2 regions of the Methylophilus sp. Leaf408 genome follow, and region 2 is predicted to be linked to the other one. Evidence: riboswitches for the same ligand, from Rfam matches in the RefSeq annotation. Region 2 holds a riboswitch; the other holds the start of a gene.
The links. Region 2 has a riboswitch for cobalamin ahead of nrdA (class 1a ribonucleoside-diphosphate reductase subunit alpha). Riboswitches for the same ligand answer to the same signal wherever they lie in the genome.
Positions count from the first base shown of each region.

Region 1: linked by a shared signal. The riboswitch ahead of LPA26_RS08910 (TonB-dependent receptor) and the one ahead of nrdA (class 1a ribonucleoside-diphosphate reductase subunit alpha) in region 2 are both predicted to bind cobalamin.

Region 1 is NZ_CAKASK010000001.1:1,880,901-1,892,293, forward strand. It holds gene LPA26_RS08880 (serine protease) at 1-459, opposite strand, end outside; gene LPA26_RS08885 (diguanylate cyclase) at 843-2,015, opposite strand; gene LPA26_RS08890 (EVE domain-containing protein) at 2,066-2,530, opposite strand; gene LPA26_RS08895 (DUF2237 family protein) at 2,651-3,010, shown strand; gene LPA26_RS08900 (cell division protein ZapA) at 3,337-3,639, opposite strand; gene LPA26_RS08905 (hypothetical protein) at 3,643-3,843, opposite strand; cobalamin riboswitch at 3,970-4,183, shown strand; gene LPA26_RS08910 (TonB-dependent receptor) at 4,321-6,252, shown strand; gene LPA26_RS08915 (TonB-dependent receptor domain-containing protein) at 6,308-8,161, shown strand; gene LPA26_RS08920 (hypothetical protein) at 8,253-8,822, shown strand; gene cobO (cob(I)yrinic acid a,c-diamide adenosyltransferase) at 8,832-9,440, shown strand; gene LPA26_RS08930 (cobyrinate a,c-diamide synthase) at 9,440-10,723, shown strand; gene bluB (5,6-dimethylbenzimidazole synthase) at 10,720-11,391, shown strand; gene LPA26_RS08940 (cobalamin-binding protein) at 11,388-11,393, shown strand, end outside.
Region 2 is NZ_CAKASK010000001.1:187,168-198,560, forward strand. It holds gene LPA26_RS00810 (OmpP1/FadL family transporter) at 1-872, opposite strand, end outside; cobalamin riboswitch at 1,283-1,508, shown strand; gene nrdA (class 1a ribonucleoside-diphosphate reductase subunit alpha) at 1,633-3,912, shown strand; gene nrdB (class Ia ribonucleoside-diphosphate reductase subunit beta) at 4,118-5,251, shown strand; gene yfaE (class I ribonucleotide reductase maintenance protein YfaE) at 5,407-5,820, shown strand; gene LPA26_RS00830 (hypothetical protein) at 5,918-6,133, opposite strand; gene LPA26_RS00835 (hypothetical protein) at 6,425-7,324, shown strand; gene LPA26_RS00840 (hypothetical protein) at 7,326-7,784, shown strand; gene LPA26_RS00845 (hypothetical protein) at 7,787-9,823, shown strand; gene LPA26_RS00850 (M48 family metallopeptidase) at 9,827-11,173, shown strand; gene rlmF (23S rRNA (adenine(1618)-N(6))-methyltransferase RlmF) at 11,245-11,393, shown strand, end outside.

The DNA of each region.
Region 1 (11,393 bases), 1.7 Mb from region 2:
AGCACGCACAATCACTGAGTCATCCATGGTGAATAAACCTTTCACCACACCTTTGGTAGTGACAGGTGCTGGCACAAAACTTGGGTAGCCAATGGTGAATACCGGTTGCTCATATTTCAATTCACGGCTGGATTTCATGGCGACTGGTGTGAGAGGCAGGTCATCCATTTGCAGCATGCAAACATCATGCTCCCAGTCTGGCTTGACGCCCACTGCATGATAAACCGCACCACCACTTAACACGCTGATACTGCTTGCGTTAGCGACCACATGACAGTTAGTCACCACTTGATTGTCGGCAACCACAACTCCTGAACCCAAGCCAAACTGACCATTGGTCAATCCCACTTGAATGCGCAGTACCCGACTGTTTAACGACTGCATTAACGCGTCAGAAGGTTCTGCCATCAACGGTGCGGCAAAGCACCCTACCAGTAAACCAATCAAAAACTTTGTCATGTAATGCTCCAATCTGTTACCGCAAGTTGGTGTATCGTTGGAAAGCCTTTAATTACATTTCAGCAAGATGCATTCCAACCCAACGCGCACACAAATCGAGCACTATTTAAATGGTAAAATAATCAAATAAAGTTATTAATAATCAAATAGTTAAATAGATAAATATTTACGGATGAAGAGATTCAATATCAGAGATTTACTCAAAAACGACTATATGCCTGAGGCCTGCAATCCCGCTAACGCACCATTAAAGTGCACTAAAAAGGTGTATGCACAGACATCGCTCAAAACATCATGAAGCGAAAACGAATTGAGTATAGGAGAGAAATATTTGCCTCATGCGGGCAAGTGAAATAGATGGAATGCGTTAACGCATACACGGATCAATGATTAGCAATAAAAACGCGGTTTCGGCCTTGTTGCTTGGCAGAATACAAGGCAGCATCAGCCATGCGCATCATATGTGACAAACCTTGCTGGTCATTCAGCTGTGAGGTCGAAACCAGGCCAAATGAAGCGGTGTAATGGATTTTTTCGCCATTTTCAATCAAGACGCTATGGTCGATTTCTGAGCGCAGACGCTCAATCACGCGCGTAGCTTCATGTAGATCTGTCATCGGCATCAGGATACCGAACTCTTCACCACCCAGCCTGCCGACCATATCGCTGGTGCGCAGCGCATTCACACACCGCAGGCAAAAATTCTGCAACACCACATCACCGGCATAATGGCCGTATTTGTCATTTATTTTTTTGAAATGATCAATATCCACCATCGCGAACGAAAATGGGGCTTCGTAACGCTGACTGCGTCTGATTTCGGATTCCAGCTCATGCATGAAATGCCGGCGATTGGCGATGCCGGTTAAAAAATCGGTAAATGCAAATTTGTCTGCCTCGATATGCAAGCGGTAGATGCGCGACACAACAAATACACTGACCAGCAAAAATAGGGATAGTAATAACCCGGCGTATATCAAACCCGCCTTGGTATGCCGCTGCAGCCGTTGTTGGCTTTCATTCACATATTGAGTGGCACGCTGATTAGCAAAGCCAAGGATGGACTCATTCAACCTGGCCACTTCTGCAAAGCGGCTAGTCCAGTCAGTTTCAATCAAGCGGTTGGCTTCAGAAAATTTGGCATCTTCCAGTTTTTGCAAAATCTGGTCGCGTACCTGGTTGAGTGCCTGCCATTTTTGACGGAGATTGATGACTTGTTGCGGGTCACCGGAATAGCTGTGCTGCATCACGGCAATCTTCTCTTCCGCCAACCGCTCGTGCTTTTCGATAAACGTGATAGTGGCAGCCACATCACTCGCATCCGCCTTGATCAGCGTTGCATATAACAAGCTACTGCGGATTTGATATAAAGCGGCTTTAAGTTCAAGCGCCGCATTAGAAACCGCAAACGGCTTTTCGTAAAGATTGCGCGTGGTCTGGTGCATTTCGCGCATGCTGGAAAAATAAATCCACAGAAACAATAAAGCACCAATAAAAGCAATGAGGAACCCTGAAACAAGGATATACAACACCGCTTTTTTGCGCTGTGTTTTCATGACCTAAGCGAATGAAAATATAAACATGCGTAACGCCTCCAGGCAAGGCTTCATGCGCTAATCAATTTCGTGATTAATGCCCACTCCCTGGGATCGACTGGCGTAATCGACAATCGGTTCCCTTTTTGCAATATTCTCATATTAGAAAGCTCGGGGATTTCGCGTAATTCTTTCAGGCTCAGCAAGCGGGTTTTACGCACCAGCTTCACATCCACATTGACCCAACGCGGGTTTTCCGGAGTAGATTTAGGGTCAAAATACTTGTGCCCTTTTACAAACTGGAACTTGTCCGGATAAGCCAGCGTACTCACTTCACAGATGCCGGCAATGCCAGGCACCTCACAATTAGAGTGGTAAAACAATACGCCATCACCGACCTTCATCTGGTCTCGCATGAAGTTACGCGCCTGGTAATTGCGCACCCCATACCAGTCAACGCTCTGGTTTGGGAACCCCGCCAAATCATCAATAGAAACATCCGAGGGTTCGGACTTCATCAGCCAGTAACGTGCCATTGCTTAAAACCTTCTTCTAAATGTGCAAAATGCCAGTATCATAAACCCTAGTATCATAAACCCCAACGCTCACAAACCGAAAGCTACTCCACTCCCAAAGAGTGACCACACATAGATATCATGGCTAAAAACGTCCTCGGCACCTTGCTTATTCCTTGCAGCATACACCCTGTCACCGGCTTTATGCGGGATGGCTGCTGCGGGTTTCATCCGGAAGATTTAGGCAGACACACGGTTTGTGCAGAAATGACAGATGAGTTTCTGGCGTATTCCAAAGCCCAGGGTAACGACTTATCAACCCCTCTGCCGGATTATGACTTTCCCGGATTGCAGGCTGGCGATCGCTGGTGTCTGTGCGCAGGCCGCTGGTTACAAGCCAGCGAAGCAGGCTACGCGCCACCGGTAGTGTTGGAGTCTTGCGATGAAAGTTGCCTGGAAGTCGTCAGTCTGGCTGACTTGATGTACCACGCCTTAAGATAGCGTAGTCATTGAAAATGATGTGCTAAGGGGTTACCTGAGCCTTGATCCTGAACCAAAAAGTTCAGGTGGTAACAGCCTAAGGTACATTAGGTTCACACGCCAAGGGAGTCTTAAAAGACCTCCCAACTTAGTGCGATCGCACAGCACCTGATGAGCCGAAACCTATAACAAAGACTAGTTCAAGGAATTTTAGACTCAGGCAACGCCTTAACACACCAGATTAAAAGTACAGCGGATTAAATTTAAGCCGAAGTAAAACTATGTGGTTAAAAAATGATACGCCATTTACTATCAATGACGGTGAATATTTTGTGAAGTTCAGGGGATTACAGCAATTTATTCTGGCTGGATAGCACCTCATCCATTTGCTGCTGCATGGTGCTAATGCGTTTTTTCACATCGCCCACATCCACACCTGCACTTCGGGTATTCAATAACTCGTGCGTGATATTCAGTGCCGCCATAATCGCAATTCGCTCCACACTGACCATCTTGCCCGCATCGCGTATTTCACGCATTTTACCATCCAGGTAACCCACTGCCTGCACGATGACATCGCGCTCTTCATCCGTGCATGTCACACTAAATGCACGACCCATAATTTCAATATCGATTGGTTGTTTCGCCATCGTTTATTGACCTTCCTGTGGTAATGCAGATAACAATTTTTCCAATTGCACGCTGGCTTGCGTCATATTCAGCTTGAGGGATTGCGACTCCTGATGCAATTTTGAGACCTCCTGGCGTAACTGACCATTATCCTCACGCAATTGATTGCAAAGCGCAATTAACTTCGCCACACGCTCTTCCAAACTTTTCAGATCAGCATCCATTGAGTCATTATCAATGAAAAAAATGATTGTGGTCAATAGCTAAGCGTAGTTTTTCAAAGTAATTTAACAATTTAAACTTCGCTACACAACCATGGTTTTCTAGCTAAAACAGACACTTTCTACTAAAATAGGCGCCAGTTGTCAGGTGCTCGACGCTGTGTTCTTGCAGCCAAGAGTGAAACTGGGAAACAGGTGCGTGAATTCACATTCGCAATGCCTGTGCTGCCCCCGCAACGGTAAGCAAGTGCGGGTCTATCAACATGCCACTGAGTGCAAACTCGGGAAGGCGATAGATCAAAACTTGCAAGCCCGGAGACCGGCCTCACAACCAACCATTTGCAATACCGCGGGGTGACGGTGTCTGATAGTGTATTTCTCTTTTTGCTAACCATAGCAAATCCAGATTCATTGTCCCTTATCCCTGAGTATTGCCCAATAACCCATATGCGGGGTCGCATATGACACAGGGATAAGATAATGAAAAAGAAGTTTTTATTTAGCGTCATTGCCACGCTTTTAACCACACCTGCATTCGCTGAAGATCTGCAACTGGATGATGTCACTGTTAAGTCATCTGGCTTTGAACGCAAGGATACAGAAACCACCTACGCATCTGAGATCCACACCTCGGACCAGATTCAAGCCTCTGGCGCAAGCAACTTATATGACTTTCTTGCTCAGTACTCTTCGTTAAACATCCTGTCAGGATTCGGCAATAAAGCCGCGCCACTTATCAATATGCGTGGTTATGGTAATGAAAACGGCTATCAAAATGTTGTCGTAAGTGTGGACGGTCAGCGTTTAAATAATATTGACATGTCGCCACAATTAATCGGGGCCATTCCACTCAGCAATATTGAGCGGATCGAAATCAGCAAAGGCAGTGGTTCCGTGATCTATGGTGATGGCGCAACCGCAGGCTCAATTCAAATATATACCAAGGCAAAAACCGGCATTTCAGTCGCTGGCTCATTAGGTAATTATGGTCAGAAATCGGGGTATGTTTCGGGGGGAATCTCCAGCAAATATATTTCACTCTCCGCAAGCGCATCCGATGAAAGCTATGATGGGTTTAGTAAAAAGGATATTTTTGGAAAAAGGGATGAGTTCGATAACACTTCACAAAATGTCAAATTAACAATCAAGCCAATAGATAAACTTCGCTTAAAGGCTAATGCCACCAGTGCTCGCATCAGCACGTTTTATGTAGGCCCAATCACTAAAGCTGAATTTAATGAAAATCCACGTCAGAATAGCGGGAATGCCTATACTTTCCAACGTTATGAAATGGACCAGTGGCGTGCGGGCATTGAGTATGACATTAATGAAAACCTGATGATTAGCATTGCTCACGACCATCAACGCAAGACATCTTTCTTCGATGCTCCACAACCACCATTCCCCTTCTCGCAGCTACGTACCTACGACTACAAAAATGATGAACTATTGTTGAAATATGCAGCAGAAAACTTAAAAGTAATGGCTGGTATACAGAACTTTGACGGGACCATGGAGCGTATCTCGGATAAAAGCAGTAAAAACAATCTCGGCTTCTTTACACAGGCAGAATATGAATTAGATAACCTTACATTATCTGCTGGCGCACGCCATGAACGTGTTAATTACCGGCTGCAATCTTTTGGCTCCCCTTCCATTAACAAAGAACACAACCTAGAAGCATTCGATGTTGGTGCCAACTACAAATTTGGTCAAGAATTGTCGCTGTTTTCAAACTTAAACTATGCCTTTCAAGCTCCTGACATAGATCGATTTTTTAATTTTGGCTCTGGCTTTAATCCGGATGTGGTCCCTACGAAATCCAGAACATTTAATATTGGTTTCAATCACGTCACTCAAACCAACCGTTTTAAAGCATCTGGCTTTTACTCAAGTCTATCTAACGAAATCTTCTACAACCCAACAATGGGTGGGTTAGGCACCAACACAAATATCGATCAATCACACAAATATGGTGTGGAGATTCAGGATCAATTGAAACTAAACGAGGAACTAAGTACAGGCGTTATTTATACCTTTACGCGTGCAATTATCGATAGTGACAATGATGGTAGTGTTTTGATCAAAGATAAAAATCTGCCAGGGGTGCCCAAACACACAGTCATTGCAAACATTAACTATCAGCTTTTCAATAATGCCACTTTGAATTTGAATCACACATGGCGTGCCAAAGCCTATGCATTTAATGATCTGCAAAACAACTTTGATCAAAAACAAAATCGTTACGAATCAACCAACCTTACATTGAGTTATCAATATAAAAACTTGAATGTATACACCGCCGTTAATAATATTTTTGAACATGAGAACTCAATTCAAGTGCAAGACAATACTGTATATCCAATAGATTTTGCGCGTACTTGGCGAGTGGGATTAAAAGCGGATTTTTAATATCCCTTACTACACTACATACACTCAAGCAAAAGTAATTAACGGATTAAATTTTATGAAAAAAACAACATTCTTCGTGCTAATGGCAATTCTACCTCATAGCCTATTTGCAGCAGAAACGCTGGCAACCCCTGATATGGACGAAGTCGTGGTCACTGCCAGCAGGACTTTACAATCAACTAAAACCGTCACTGGTGATATCACCGTGATTGAAAGTGAAGAAATCAACCGGCTACGCGGTGGCTCTATCGCAGATTTGTTAAGACTGCAGCCCGGCGTAGAAATTTATACCAATGGCGGCATGGGGACTAGCAGCAATATTGGATTACGTGGCACCAACGATAACCAGTTGATCGTGTTAGTCGATGGCGTACGCATCAACTCGGGCACAACCGGCACCACCGCGTTTGAAAATATCCCGCTGGCATTGATAGACCGTATCGAAATTTTACGCGGACCAGCTTCCAGTCTGTATGGCTCGGATGCAATTGGCGGTGTGATCCAGATTTTCACCAAACGAGGAAAAACTAATAACACCCATCTTTACGCCAGTGCAGGCGCAGGGAGTTACGATGCTTACAGCGGAAATGCAGGTTTTGACACGGCCTATCAAGCCTTAAAATTCGGTGCGCAGGTGAGTAACTACGATACTCGTGGGATTAGTGCGAAAAAGCGCCCAACTGCTGTCGCCGAAAAAGACCGCGATGGATATAACAACTTCAGTGGTACAGCATATGCCGACCTCGAGTTTGCGCCTGGCCATTCACTAGGCTTGAACTACCTGGAAAGCAAAGGCAAAAACCAATACGATAGCACCTTTATCGGCAATTATTTAGAACGTTACCAGCAAGGCTATGGCCTGACACTGAGGAATGCATTGACTGATCACTGGAACAGTAAGGTCCAATACAGCATAGGCCGCGACCAGTCATTTAGTGTACTCAACGCAGCGACAAACAATAATATTGAGACTGAACAACGCCAACTCTCTTGGCAACATGATTACAAACTATCCAATGGCACACTCACCTTTGCATATGACAGGCTGGAGCAAGAAGTATTAACCGAAAACACAGGCAGACGAACGCTAGAGAGAAGTCGTAGCAATGACGCTTTTGTACTTGGCTATGTTGGCAAGTTTGACGCACATAGCACTCAACTTTCATTGCGCGAAGACCACAACAGTCAATTCGGCAATTACACGACTGGTGGTATTGGCTATGGCTATGCTTTCTCACCGGCCTGGCAATTCACGACACAGTATGGCTCTTCTTTCAGGGCGCCTACTTTCAACCAACTGTATGCCAACAATTTTGGGAATCCTAACTTACCCTCAGAAAAAGCTGACAATATTGAGGCCAGCTTGCGCTACCAGGGTCAACAATTACAGGCGAAATTTACCGTATTTGATAACCACATCCGCAACTTTATCCAGAATGCAACGACAGACTGTCCAACTGGCTTTCCAAGCTGTGCCGTCAATGCTGGCAAAATAGAAATTCAGGGCATGACATTGGAGAGCAGTCTGGCATTAGCAGAGAACTGGTTTCTGTCCGGTAATTTAACTTTGCAGTCTCCACGCGTCGATGCAACTGACAACCTGCTGATAAGACGCGCCCAGAGTTTTGGCAACTTAGTACTGCAATATAAAAACGGTGCATGGGATTGGTCTAGTGAGCTAAGTGCTTCATCTGAGCGTTACAACGATACGGCCAATCGCGTTCCTATGAGCGGCTACGCCTTGTTAAATTCTACTTTGGCTTATCAAATCGATCCTCATTGGCGTTTGCAAGCGCGTGCTAACAACATCTTAGACAAAAACTATGTATTAGCGATTGCCCCAGGCAATATCGACTACAACACCATGGGCACCAATGTATTCGTCAGCCTGAGTTATGACATGAAGTAATGTTTGCTACGGTTGGATTTTGACCAAGCCAGATGGAATTGGGCTAAAATCCACCCCTAGTTAATTTAATAAAATTTTGGGAGTCGTTGGCATGCCACGTAAAATTTCAACTCAATCTCTGGCAATCGCATTGGTCATTGCACTGATGGTCATTGTGACGCGCGGCCATCATTTCGCGTCCATCGACTTTTTGCCTAGCGCTTCGTATGCAGCTTTCTTCATTGCTGGCTACTATCTGCGTTCTACCATTATGTTCGTTGCCCTGCTGGCTTTGTGTGTTGGGCTTGATTTAGCGGCAGTGACCTGGGGTGGCGTCAGCAATTTCTGCGTGACACCGGCTTACGGCTTTTTGCTGCCAGCCTATGGCACCATGTGGCTGGCAGGTCGCTGGACGGCGGACAATACCAGCTGGGAATTCAGCAGCCTGTTCAAACTTGCAGGTGTGGTTGTGGTGGCGTCAGCTATTGCAGAATTGTTTTCCAGCGGCGGTTTCTACTTCTTCGGTGGCCGTTACGCCAACCCAAACCTGATGGAATTTGGCACACGTCTGGTGAAATACTATCCAAAACAGCTGGAAGCCATTGCGTTCTGGGTAGTAGTTGCCTTGATTGCGCACGTAGTTTTTGGCCTGGCCAAACGCTCTATTCAAGAAAAAGCTTAAGTCTTAAATATGACGGAAACCAATGACCGCGACAGCCGCCACAAGGCGCGCATGATAAGAAAAAAGGCGGTCATTGATGAAAAGATCGAGCAGGCCAAGGTTGAGAAAGGCGTGCTGCTGATCCTCACCGGTAATGGCAAAGGCAAAAGCTCTTCCGCCTTTGGCATGGTTGCCCGTTCACTCGGCCACGGCATGCGTGTCGGTGTCGCCCAATTCATCAAAGGCAGGTCTGATACCGGAGAAGAAGCCTTTTTCCGCGAACATCCATTAGTGAGCTGGCATGTGCTGGGCGAAGGTTTTACCTGGAACACGCAAGACCGCCAGCGTGATACCGACACCGCTATGCGCGGCTGGCAAATTGTCGCTGGCATGCTGCAAGATCCGGCGATTCAATTAGTGGTGCTCGACGAACTGACCTACACCTTCAAATATGGCTACCTGGATGAGCAAATGGTACTGGATGCCATTGCCAACCGCCCGCCCATGCAGCATGTGGTCATCACCGGCCGTGGTGCCTCAGAAGCATTACGAAACGCTGCCGATACGGTGAGCGAACTGATGGACGTCAAGCATGCCTGGCGTTTAGGCGTTAAAGCCCAGGCTGGAATAGATTTGTAATGCAATCCCAAGCTGCAACCTGCCATGCCATGCTGATGGCGGCACCCGCGTCGGGACAAGGTAAAACCATGACCACAGCGGCATTGACTCGTGCTTACCGTAATCGCGGCTTGCGCGTGCAGGCATTCAAATGCGGACCGGATTTTATTGACGGCATGATCCTCGAAGTTGCCACCGGAAAACCGGTTTACAACCTTGACTTAGGGATGTGTGGCGAACAAGATGCGCATCGTTTGCTTTATAAAGCCGCGCAGGAAAATGATGTGATCGTGCTGGAAGGTGTGATGGGGCTGTACGACGGCAACCCTTCCTGCGCCGATATCGCCGAGTGTTTTGGCATCCCGGTGGGGCTGGTAGTCAACGCTAAAGCCATGGCACAAACGTTCGCTGCGGTCGCGTATGGCTTGTATGCATTCCGCCCTGGCTTGCAACGCGCAGGCGTCATTGCGAACCAGATAGGCAGTGAAGGCCATGCACGCATGATCAGAGAAGCATTGCCTGCCGATATTCCGTGGCTAGGTGCCATGCCATATAACGATCAATTAAGCCTGCCCGAACGCCATTTGGGTTTGCATCTGGCACAGGAAATCAACGATATTGATCAGCGCATAGAAGCCGCCGCGCAATTATTGGGGCAAGAAATTCCGCTGCCGCCAACTGTGAGTTTTGATGCGCCAGAAAACGATTCTGACGAGCTACTTTTGCAAGGCAAAACAATTGCCGTCGCTAAAGATGCTGCCTTCTGTTTTATCTACCAGGCCAACCTGGATCTGCTGCGAGCGTTGGGTGCAAGCATTACATTCTTCTCTCCGTTAACAGACGTGCAATTACCAGTGGCAGATGCCTATTGGCTGCCTGGCGGTTACCCTGAATTGCATCTGGAAAAAATTGAAAACAATACCGGCATGCGCGACAGCATGCAGGCGGCTGCGGCAGCTGGCATACCCATGCTGGCAGAGTGTGGTGGCATGTTGTCATTAGGCGAAAGTCTGGATGGCCGCCCGGTTTTTGGGTTATTAAAAGGTCACGGCAACATTGAAAGCAAACGGCAAGGCCTGGGCACGCAACATGCGACGTTGCCAAATGAAAATGGCACCAGTACCATAGGCGCACATACTTTTCACTATGGGCGTTTCGAGACTGACCTGCCGGCGATTGCACACGGCAAAGGCCGATATGGCACGGGCGAAGCGATCTACCGTGATCAAAACATCACCGCCAGTTTTTTGCATTTTTATTTCCCGTCTAACCCGGCGCTGGCCGCGCAGTTTTTCCTGCCATGAGTTTTGCCTATCCTGAAAATGATAAAGCGGCGATCTACAAAGTGATTGCCGAACGGCGCGATATGCGGCATTTTTTGCCTACGCCTATCGCTCCGGAATTATTGCAAAAACTTCTGCAAGCAGCGCATCATGCACCTAGCGTTGGCCTGATGCAACCATGGCGGTTTATCCGTATCAGTGATGTTGAGTTGCGCAAACGTATCCACACACTGGTTGATGAAGAGCGCAAACTGACTGCGCAAGCCATAGGTGAAGTCGAAAATACGGCGCGCATGGCCGAATTTATGCGGTTGAAAGTAGAAGGTATTCTGGACTGTGGAGAGTTACTGGTCGCGACACTATGTGACCAGCGTGAGAAATACGTTTTTGGCCGCCGTACCTTACCGGAAATGGACCTGGCTTCTGTCAGTTGTGCGATCCAGAACCTGTGGCTGGCCGCGCGCGCCGAAGGCATAGGCATGGGCTGGGTCAGCCTGTTTGATCCGCAGGCGCTGGCTTCGTTACTGGGCATGCCACATGATGCAAAACCGGTTGCAATTTTATGCCTGGGTTATGTGAATACCTTTTACAAATCACCCATGCTGGTGGAAGAAGGCTGGGCAACGGAAAAACCTTTGTCCGAGATGCTGATGGAAAATGGCTGGAATAAGGATACGCAACAGCCATGAGT
Region 2 (11,393 bases):
TCCCAGTTAAGCCAGTTTAGCTTGAATGAAAGCAGCCAGGCATCCGCCGGTTTAAATGCCAGACCCACAGCGACTTCACGCGGCAACGCAAAGCCTTTGACTGAGGCATCGGAATACTTCACCTTACCTAATCCTGCGCCGGTGAAATCAGCTACTAATGAGCCGCCAGTAAGTGGTAATTCAGTCTTTTCGCTATAAGCGGCAGCCAGGGTTAATGTTGGCGTGACACGATATTGCATGCCTAGCTTGAACCCTGTGCGTATCGCCGATGCATCTTCTAACTTATAGCCAATAAAGGGCGCAGCAGGGACTGAGGTATTGGCAAAAAAATCCTGCTCTATGCTTGCATAGACAAAGTTCAAGCTGGCCCCGATTGAAAGTTTTTCGTTCACTTCGCAGCCAATGCCGGGAATAACCTTAGCGATACCGAACAGTGATGATAAATCATCGCGATTGCCAAATGGCGTGCGGATTTTATCAAATACACCACCGGCGCCGCCTTGTGCAAAGAAACCTACGCCCGCCGTGCATGATGTGTCTTCAATTGGTCGCGCATAACCACCGCCGCCTAGAGGCGTGTAACGGTTAGAGGCGTGTTCTTCGTTACGGGGGTCTTTATGCACCAGGTCGGTGGTGCGCAGTATCGAGCCGAACATGTCCAGCAGCGGTGCCTTGATCTGCGTCAGCCCGGCCGGATTGGTATTCAGCGCGCTGGTGTCGCGTGCAACTGCTACATCAGCACCGGCCATCAGGCTGGATTCAGCGCCAAAGCCGATCAGGTTAATACCATTGGTGGCATGTGCAGCACTGCCAGTGATAGCCAAAGTCAGGACGGTTGCCAGGCGAATCGTGGAGAAATTGAAGTAAGTCATTGCGAGTGTGGTTTTCGTTAGTGGCTTATAGTTTTACATAAACAGGCAAAACAGTATCGCGATAATAGAGCGGCAATTGCACTGCATTTTTAACCTGGAAAAGAGTTTTCTAGCAGGTTCATTTTGCCGATTTTGTCACTGATAGCATAGTCTCATATTTGTTGGCGATCACCACTTGCAAGACTTGCGTTTTTATCGCCTATTCCTGTTTTAAGCACCCTGATTAAAAATGTTTCAGCTTTGTAACATTCAATGCGTAATTCAATCAAAAATGCAATGCATTTTCTCAAAATTTTATTAAAAAAATTCTTTAAACATATTCTTTAATAGAAACAATACCTTGTATATGAAAGCTAGACTTTACAACTATATCTTGTGTTTTGTCTGATTGAAAAGCCATAGATATTGTTTTATAGTCGCATCCATACGGTTTGCAGGAGAAACACTTCTTCTGCATTTAAAAGGGAATCTGGTGCGTGAAACACTGCACGGTATTCATCAAGCCAGGGCTGCCCCCGCAACTGTGATCAGCGAGTTGTTTGCTAACACTTTAAGCCACTGAAGAAATTCGGGAAGGCGACAGCAAATAATCATGACCTGAGAGCCAGGAGACCGACCGTCAGTTTTTTACTTGTTAACGTTTGAGGCGGGGTGTCCTCGGCAGTTGCAGTGCATTTATCATGATGTCGGGTGTTGCCCGGTGTGCCATGTTTGCGTTTGCGTCTTCTATAGTCCCCGCTGCCAGAATTGGGAGCCATCAATGTCACAATACGAATCCATGCAGGCCACAAAAAGAGATGGTCGCAAGGAACCTATCAATCTCGACAAAATTCACCGCGTGATTGATTGGGCAGCACAAGGCCTGAATAATGTGTCGGTGTCGCAGGTAGAGTTGCGCTCCCATATCCAGTTCTATGATGGCATCCGTACCGATGCTATCCATGAAACCATCATCAAATCCGCGGCGGACCTGATTTCTGAAGAAACACCGGATTACCAGTACCTGGCAGCCCGCCTGTCGATTTTCCATTTGCGCAAGATTGCCTATGGCCAGTTTGAGCCACCGCATCTGTTTGACCATGTGACCGGCCTGACCGAGCTCGGCAAATATGACCAGCACTTGTTGCGTGATTACAGCCGTGAAGAATTCGATGTGCTCAATGGCTACATCGACCACTGGCGTGACCTCAATTTCTCTTACGCGGCGGTCAAGCAGCTAGAAGGTAAATACCTGGTACAAAACCGCGTCACCAAGAAAATCTACGAGAGCCCGCAGTTCCTGTACATCCTGGTGGCCATGTGCCTGTTTGCCAACTACAAAGGCCAGGCGCGTCTGGACCTGATCAAGCGTTTTTACGACGCTGTTTCCACCTTCAAGATTTCTCTGCCTACGCCTATCATGTCCGGCGTGCGTACGCCTACCCGCCAGTTCAGTTCCTGTGTGCTGATCGAGTGTGATGACAGCCTGGATAGCATCAACGCCACTTCCAGCGCGATTGTGAAATACGTGTCGCAACGGGCCGGTATCGGCGTCAACGCTGGCCGTATCCGCGCCCTGGGTAGTGAAATCCGTGGCGGTGAAGCACAACATACCGGTTGTCTGCCGTTCTACAAACTGTTCCAGTCTGCGGTGAAGTCCTGCTCGCAGGGCGGTGTGCGTGGCGGTGCGGCGACCTTGTTCTACCCGCTGTGGCACCTGGAAGTGGAGTCATTGCTGGTTCTGAAAAACAACCGTGGTGTGGAAGAAAACCGCGTGCGTCACCTCGACTACGGCGTGCAGATCAACCGCCTGATGTACCAGCGCCTGATCAAGAGCCAGAACATTACCCTGTTCTCGCCGCATGATATCCCGGGCCTGTACGATGCCTTTTTTGCCGACCAGGATGAGTTCGAACGCCTGTATACGCAATATGAAAACGATGACAGCATCCGCAAGCGGACTATCCCGGCGGTGGAGTTGTTCTCGCTGATGATGCAGGAACGCGCCGGTACCGGCCGTATCTACATCCAGAACGTTGACCACTGCAACACGCACAGCCCGTTTGACCCGGCTGTCGCGCCAGTGCGCCAGTCCAACCTGTGTATGGAAATCGCGCTGCCAACCAAGGCATTGAATGACATTAATGATGAAGAAGGCGAAATCGCACTGTGCACCTTGTCTGCCTTCAACCTGGGTGCACTGGAATCGCTGGACGAGCTGGAAGGCCTGTCTGACCTGGTGGTGCGTGCGCTGGATGCCTTGCTGGAATACCAGGATTACCCGGTCAAAGCTGCCTCCAACGCGACCGACAAGCGCCGCTCACTGGGTGTGGGTGTGATCAACTACGCGTATTACCTGGCGAAAAACGGTACCAGCTATACCGACGATGCAGCGCTGGGCCTGACCCACCGTACCTTCGAAGCGATCCAGTATTACCTGCTGAAAGCTTCGGTACAGTTGTCCCGCGAATTCGGCCCATGCCAGGCGTTTAACGAAACCACTTACGCCAAGGGCATTCTGCCGATTGATACCTATAAAAAGGATCTGGATAGCGTGACGACGGAACCGTTGCTGCTGGACTGGGAAACCCTGCGCAAAGAGATCCAGAAAGATGGCTTGCGTAACTCCACCCTGACCGCGCTGATGCCATCAGAAACTTCCAGCCAGATCGCCAACGCGACTAACGGTATTGAGCCACCACGCGGCCTGGTCACCGTCAAGCAATCCAAAGACGGTATCCTGCGCCAGGTCGTGCCGGAGATTGATCGCCTGCGTGACCAGTACCAGTTGCTATGGAAAATGCCTAACAACGATGGCTACCTCAAGCTGGTAGGCATCATGCAGAAGTTTGTCGACCAGTCTATTTCTGCCAACACCAACTACGACCCGACCCGCTTTGAAGGTGGCCGTGTGCCGATGAAGCAGTTGCTGAAAGACCTGCTGCAAGTATACAAACTGGGCATTAAAACGCTGTACTACCATAACACGCGTGACGGAGCCACTGAAGGCGGCACCGAGGCGGAGGATGATGGTTGTGCCGGTGGTGCCTGCAAAATCTAAATAATAAGTGGCTACGCCGGCGAATTGCGGCGTTGCGCGGTACTCACAACCTCGCCGTACTATTTGTACTGTCTCGGTTGTTGCGTTCCGGGCGCCTTGCACTTCATCCGGCTCGCTCACTTATTTGGTATGTCTTGCAGTGAAGTAGTAAATACATTTTAAAAAGCAGTTTGAGTCTTGAAACTTAAACATTAGGAACACGGCCATGGCCTACAGCATCTTTACCAAAACAGACAACGATCAACTTAAAGAACCCATGTTCTTCGGTCAGCCCGTCAACGTGGCGCGTTATGACCAGCAGAAATATCCGGTATTCGAGCGGTTGATCGAGAAGCAGCTTTCTTTCTTCTGGCGTCCGGAAGAGGTGGATGTGTCACAGGACCGTTCTGATTACCAGAACCTGCCGGAACACGAAAAGCATATTTTCCTCAGCAACCTGAAGTATCAGACGCTGCTCGATTCTATCCAGGGCCGTAGCCCCAACGTGGCTTTGCTGCCGCTGGTGTCACTGCCCGAGCTGGAAACCTGGATCGAGACCTGGGCGTTTTCCGAGACCATCCACTCGCGCTCATACACCCACATCATCCGCAACATAGTCAATGATCCTTCCATCATTTTTGATGACATCGTGCGTAATGACAACATCACCGCCCGTGCGTCGGATATCGCGCATTATTACGATGAGCTGATCCAGCAGACCATGCTGTATTCGCAGCTGGGCGAGGGCGATCATGTCATCAATGGCGAGCAAAAAGTCGTCAATCGCCGCGAGCTGAAAAAGCTGTTGTACCGCTGCCTGATGAACGTGAACATTCTCGAAGCCATCCGCTTCTACGTCAGCTTTGCCTGCTCATTCGCCTTTGCCGAGCGCAAGGTGATGGAAGGCAACGCCAAGATCATCCGCCTGATTGCGCGTGACGAAGCCCTGCACCTCACCGGCACCCAGCACATGCTCAACATCATGCGTTCCGGGCAGGACGATGCCGAATTCGCCGAGATCGCCGCCGAGTTGCACCAGGAATGTTTCGAGATGTTCAAAACTGCCGCCGAGCAGGAAAAACAATGGGCAGAATACCTGTTTAAAGACGGCTCCATGATAGGCCTCAACAAAGACATCCTCTGCCAGTATGTCGAATACATCACCAACACCCGCATGGCGTCGGTTGGCCTGCCACCGGCTTTCCCCAATGCCAAAAGCAACCCGATTCCATGGATCAACACCTGGCTGGCGTCAGACACCGTGCAAGTCGCTCCGCAAGAGGTGGAATTAAGTTCTTACCTGATTGGTCAGATTGATTCGGAGATGTCCGCAGATGATCTCAACGACTTTGAGTTGTGATTAGTGGCTGCGCGGGTAAATTGCGGCGTTGTGCGGTGCTCAAAATCCTCATGTACTACGTGTACATTGCGGTTCCTATGCTCCGTACGCCTTGCACTTTATCCCGCTCGCTCACTTAATTATCGTTCTGTAATTATCTAATTACCATTCATAAAGTGAGCGTCGTACAAAGCCAGCACATCCGCTTTAACCTTATCCCGCAGGAAACCCTGCTCGAAGGCCTTGAGCGCACCGGGCACGAAGTAGAGTACCAATGCCGGAGCGGTTATTGCGGCGGGTGCCGCGTGCGTTTGCTGGCGGGGGTAGTGGAATACCTTGAACAACCGCTGGCATTTATCGGTGCCGACGAAATTCTGCCTTGTTGCTGCATACCCAAATCAGATATCCGGGTCGATTGCGAACTCAGGCTTGATGTGCAAAAAGCCCAAATGCAAAACGATATGTTCCCTGCGCAACAATCCCTGTTTGATGAGCCTATGCTCACCCCCAAGCATGCGCCAGTGAAAAAGCCAGCGAGAAAAAGGGCAGCCAAAAACAATACGCGGGCAAACAATCTGTCATTGTTTTAATCTGCAAAAGTACCAATAAAAAAGGCGCTTGTATCAACAAGCGCCTTTAGAGTCGGCAATCAGGGCTGGTTCTTAACGCCAGCCTGTCCTCCCCATGTTAGGGGCGTACCCACTGCATTTTTATATGTGGTGTACGTGCTTTCGAATCTTTCTTCACAACCATATCGCAACTGATAATTTCACAGCGCCAGTACATCTGGCGAATCTTCTCATCTGCTTCGGTGCGAGACTTGCCAAACACCTGCAAATTCTCAACCAGCACGCCATTCGCACTGCGTATGGTATACAAATACTTTCCTGATATGTCCAACATCAATAAACACCCCGACTATTGATCGGTGTAAAACACCGTAATTTTTCTGATGTTTGCTACATTAACAGACAATTTTATGTATGTATACACTGTAAAGATACTGTTTTGCTAGTCAATTCAATGCTTTAAGGTGTGTTTTGCATAAATTAACTTCGATTTCAAAGCTAACTCGCTGCAAAATTAATTTGTAAGCAATGATATTGATTCAATATAAGCTGGTAAGGTTGTGTAATATCCAGTGTTAGACTTTTAACAAATACTAAAAACTAAAGGGTTTGAGTTTTTACTGATATGTACATAAATCCTAAAAATGATCCCAAAACTTGGGAAAAATATTTCAAAGATATTCTAAGAAAGCATTATGGACCTGCGAATATTAGAGATATTCCAGATTCATATGGCGGTGATTTTGGTATTGAATGTCATTCTTTTACAGGACATGTATTTCAATGTTATTTACCAGAACAATCGAGCGACAAAGAAAAGTTAACAAAATCCCAAAAGAATAAAATTAGAAATGACATAAATAAACTAACTGTAAAAAACAAAGACCAATTTAATGTTTTGTTTAAAGATATGCAGATATCGCGATGGGTACTAGCGACGTCAGAGTATTTGGATTCTGAGATGGCTCTTTACTGCTCAGCTAAGTCTAGCAAAGTCAGAAGGATGGGTCTTACGTATATTGCAAACGACTTTCAAATTATTATTCAAACCGAAAGTGACTACAGAACGGAAGTTAAAGCTCTGCAAAGTGAAGTCTATCAACTTTCTTTAGACTTTAATTCCGTGAATGCTGATCAAGCAAGCGATTGGATCGTTCAGAATCTATCATTTTTAGAAAAAATGGATTTAAAACTGCCTAAAGTTAATCCTGGAAAAGTTGCAGAAGCTAAATCTTTTTTAGTACAAAAGTATCTGGAGTATCAAAATCTACTTGATTATTTGAATGCAGAGTGGCCAGAAATACATTCAAACCTAAATGGTTTAATAAGTAATCGAAGAGGTTATTTAGAGTCTCGATTTCTTACCGATAGTTCAAAGCAACCCGAAGAAGTTATAACAGTTGAACTTGAAAAGTTAAAAAGTGACATTGTCGAACAAATTCCAACAATCAAAAAGACTGATCTTGAGTTAATTATTTGGGGTGTTATAGCAGATTGGTTGATACGTTGTCCCTTGGATTTTTGATATGCAAATAGCCGACATACTCAACTCGCCATTTACCTTCACAAAGCGTAAAAACTTTACTTCATGTGATACTCGGCCATTATGGAAATCTTGTTTGGTAGTACTCGTACTTGGAATTACGGGTACTCAGAATTCCGCTTCTCTCATGAAAATTCATACGGCAAATTGGATAATCAAAAAGGATGAACATTTAAGTACTTATCTGAATTGGGCTGGTAAAGATGATAGAAAAAGACCCAACGTAAGACTAGAGCCGGCAATCGATATGGTAATAAATTTATTGGTCTCTAATGGAATTGCGATGAAAGATCAGGGAAGGGTGTGTTTGACTGAGTTAGGAGTCAGCATTTTTGAGAAACTTTCCGAAGAGGAAGTTTACATTCGTGAAAAAGCTTCTTTGATTGAAGCGAAAAGGTATCTTTCAGAAGCTGCTGTTTTGCGATTATTTAAAGGGGTGTAGCTTTGACAATAACAATAAATCGGCTCCTTCTTAGAGCGGATACGGCAGATGGTCCATATGGGACAGACATTGTTTTTGAAAAAGGCTTATTCATACTAAGGGTTGAGAATACTCATGGAAAGTCGACTTGTATTAACTCCATAGCTTATGCGTTAGGTATGGAAATGGCGCTAGGGCAAGTAACATCAAAGCCACCGTTCCCTCCTTCCTTACTTAAAAACATTCAAAACGAAAATGGTACGGAAATCCCAGTAATATCGTCATATGTAATGCTTGAAGTAAGTAACGATAGAGGTCAGACGTGTACACTCAAAAGAGAAATTTTAGGTGCAGATGCAGAGTCCATTATTACAGTTTATGAATCAGATATAGAGTCCATTTCTAATAATGGAAGAAATCTGTTTATACACTTAGAGGGAGATACTTCTAGAGAATTGGGTTTTTATTATTGGTTAGCAGAGTTTATTTCATGGGACTTGCCATTAGTTCCTAATAATTCTGGAAGAGAGTCTCCTCTTTATCCTGTATTGCTGTTTCCATTATTTTTTGTTGAACAAAAAAAGGGATGGAGTTCTATTCAAGCAACTACACCTTTCCATCTTCAAATAATACAAGCAAGAAAACGAGCTTTTGAGTTTCTTATGGATATGGATATTAATGAAACCGTTAACAGTAAAGCTAAAAATAAGAAGCTTATTGATGATGTTCAGGAAAAATGGAAACAAATCTACACACAATTAGAAAGTGTTGCTATTCGACTAGATGGGAAGGCCCAAGGAGTTAAAGATGCTCCTGCTGCAACATTTGATCCCTTTAAACTTGATATTTTGATAGAACATCAAGGAAATTGGCAATCATTAACCTCAGCTTTGATTGGACTTCGAGCAGATTTAACTCAGCACGTAAAAGCTTCACAACCTCAAGTAGCAGAGCAAAAAAATGAGAGCTTACTTAGCAAAATACGAGAATTAAATAACATCGTACTGCAGGAAGATAGCAAGTATGAGTTTTTATTAAACGAGATTTCATTTGTCAAAAATCAAATTACAGCCACAGAAGTTCGAATAGAAAACTTAGTGGATGATAAGAGAAAGTACGAGGACTTAAAGAAAGTTAAAAGCTTTAGTATCTTGGATGATTTACCAGTTTTAAATAATGAGTGCCCAACTTGTGGTCGGGAATATTCTGATCATAATGTTGAGATCGAATGCTCTGATGATTTAATGACTCTTGAAGAAAGTTTGGAGTTTATAAAAAGTCAGATTACTACATTTAAGAGCGTTTTGAATAGCTACAAAATGCAACTTGATATTAAAAAGATAGAGCTAAGTAAATTAGAAAAGCAAATCGATAAGCATGGTGCGGATATATCTAGACTTAAAACGGAGTTATATTCAGAGCGGAATGTTCTTGATGAAGAATCATTAAGGGAAAAAATAAGATTAGAAAATCAAATTACTGAATACGAAAAAGGACTTGTTGCTGTAGGAGATTTTAGAAGTACGTTTGACATATTGCATAATCAATACAAGCATTTAATAAGCTTGCGTAGAAATTTTCCAGAGCATGGATTTAGTCAAAAAGACATCAATAAATTAGATGGCCTCAAAACAAAAGTCGTTAAATATTTATCAGAGTTTGGTTTTTCAAGCTTTGATCCTCAGCTTTTGGAAATATCTCAAGATACTTATTTGCCTACCAGAGAGGGCTTCGATCTAGGTTTTGACACATCGGCAAGTGACGGAATCAGAATTATTTGGAGTTATTTAATTAGTCTATTTAGTTTGAGAGAGATATTTAAAACTAATCATCCAGGCATTCTAATTTTTGATGAACCTCGTCAACAAGAGGCGAATAAATTCAGTTTTACCGGACTTCTAAAAGGAGCTTCCGATGCTGCTAAATCCGGGCAAATTATATTTGCGACGTCTGAAGAAGAGGATGTCTTGAAAGGCGCACTAGAAGGCTTCAAGTATACGTTGCATTCATATTCTCCTTCGGAAGGTAAAATATTACGTAAGCTAAATAAGGGAGCCTAAACGATGAGAGTCGTCGAATTGCTAGCTATAGGTGTCTTGTTACTTCTAGTTTCAGGCTGTGCAACTAATGCGATGACAGGGAGAAAGCAACTCGCATTAGTTTCTGAGAAAACAGTTATAGAAAAAAGTGACAGCATGTATATGTCGCTTGTAGATAGTTATGACAAAAAAGGGAAGATATCAAAAGACCCTGATGTGAATGAGCGTGTTCGAACCATCTCAAATAGGCTTGTTCATAGAGCCATCGAATATAGACCAGAAACTGTAAGTTGGAACTGGCAAGTTAATGTTATCGAAGATGACACTCCTAATGCTTTCTGCATGCCTGGTGGGAAAATGGGCGTGAATACTGGACTACTTGAAAAAATTCAGCCAACTGATGATGAATTAGCGCAAGTGATGGGGCACGAAATTTCACATGCCTTAGCCAATCACGGTGCTGAAAAAATGTCTAATCAAATCCTTGGTCAGATTATTGTTGGCACCATTGCCGTCGCCGCTGCTGCATCCGAAGGAAGTAATGGAAGGTATAACCAAAACACACAAAGAGCTGTACAAGATATGGCTGCGGTAGGTACTGCTGCATTTATTACGCTTCCTAATAGTAGGACTGCCGAAACGGAAGCAGACAAAATGGGCGTGGAGATTGCAGCGCAAGCAGGTTACGACCCAGCGGCTGCAATCAGCATTTGGGAAAAAATGATGGCTGCCACAAAGCAGGAATCAAGAGGCGATTTCTGGAGTACTCATCCATCTCCACCAAACAGAATTGATGCATTTAAAGCCTTGCAAGCGCCTATGCAGCAAATTTATGCCGAGAGTAAATTGATTTACACCGGTGAAAATAAACCAAGTTTCAGTTTTGTAAAAATGGGAAGTGACCCATTAGCAAGTTCGAGCAACGTTCGCATTGTTACCAACGATGACGTAAGCAATAGTTTTGCAATGCCAACTATCGATTCAAAGCCACGCGTATTTTACTCAGCTGAGTTTGTTTCGTTTAAAGAGGGCACGCTAGAACTGACCTGTATTAATTGCGCACTCAATAATTACATGAGCAATTCAACAGTGAATGAATACATTCAAAAAGAAGATTGGCGTAGATTGATGCAGACCGTCATCAAAACAAACCATAAATCTGATTTGTCTTATTATCACTTAGGATTGGCGGCTGAAGGTATGGGTCATAAAGACGCAGCTAGGCTTTATTTCGAGAAAGCTAGAGAGTTATTTCATGGTCAAGAATTTAGCTGTGCCACAGCTAAAATGAACAAATGCAAGGATATGAATATTGCAGAGCTGGTTGAAAATAAATTGGGTGCAAATGAGTATGCTCTGAGCGAAAAGTAGTATTGTTCCAGTTAAACCTATCTCTATTGTGATCGGCGTTGGTACTAAAAGCCAATGCCGATTAGTTTTTAATGAAACCTGAATCGTCTTCCTCCACTTTACATCCAAGAAACTCACATCGTATTGGCTATGATTTTTCTATCCTAGTGCAAGCACACACAACACTTTCTCAATACGTCCGCGCAAACGCTTATGGCGATGCATCAATAGACTTTGCTAA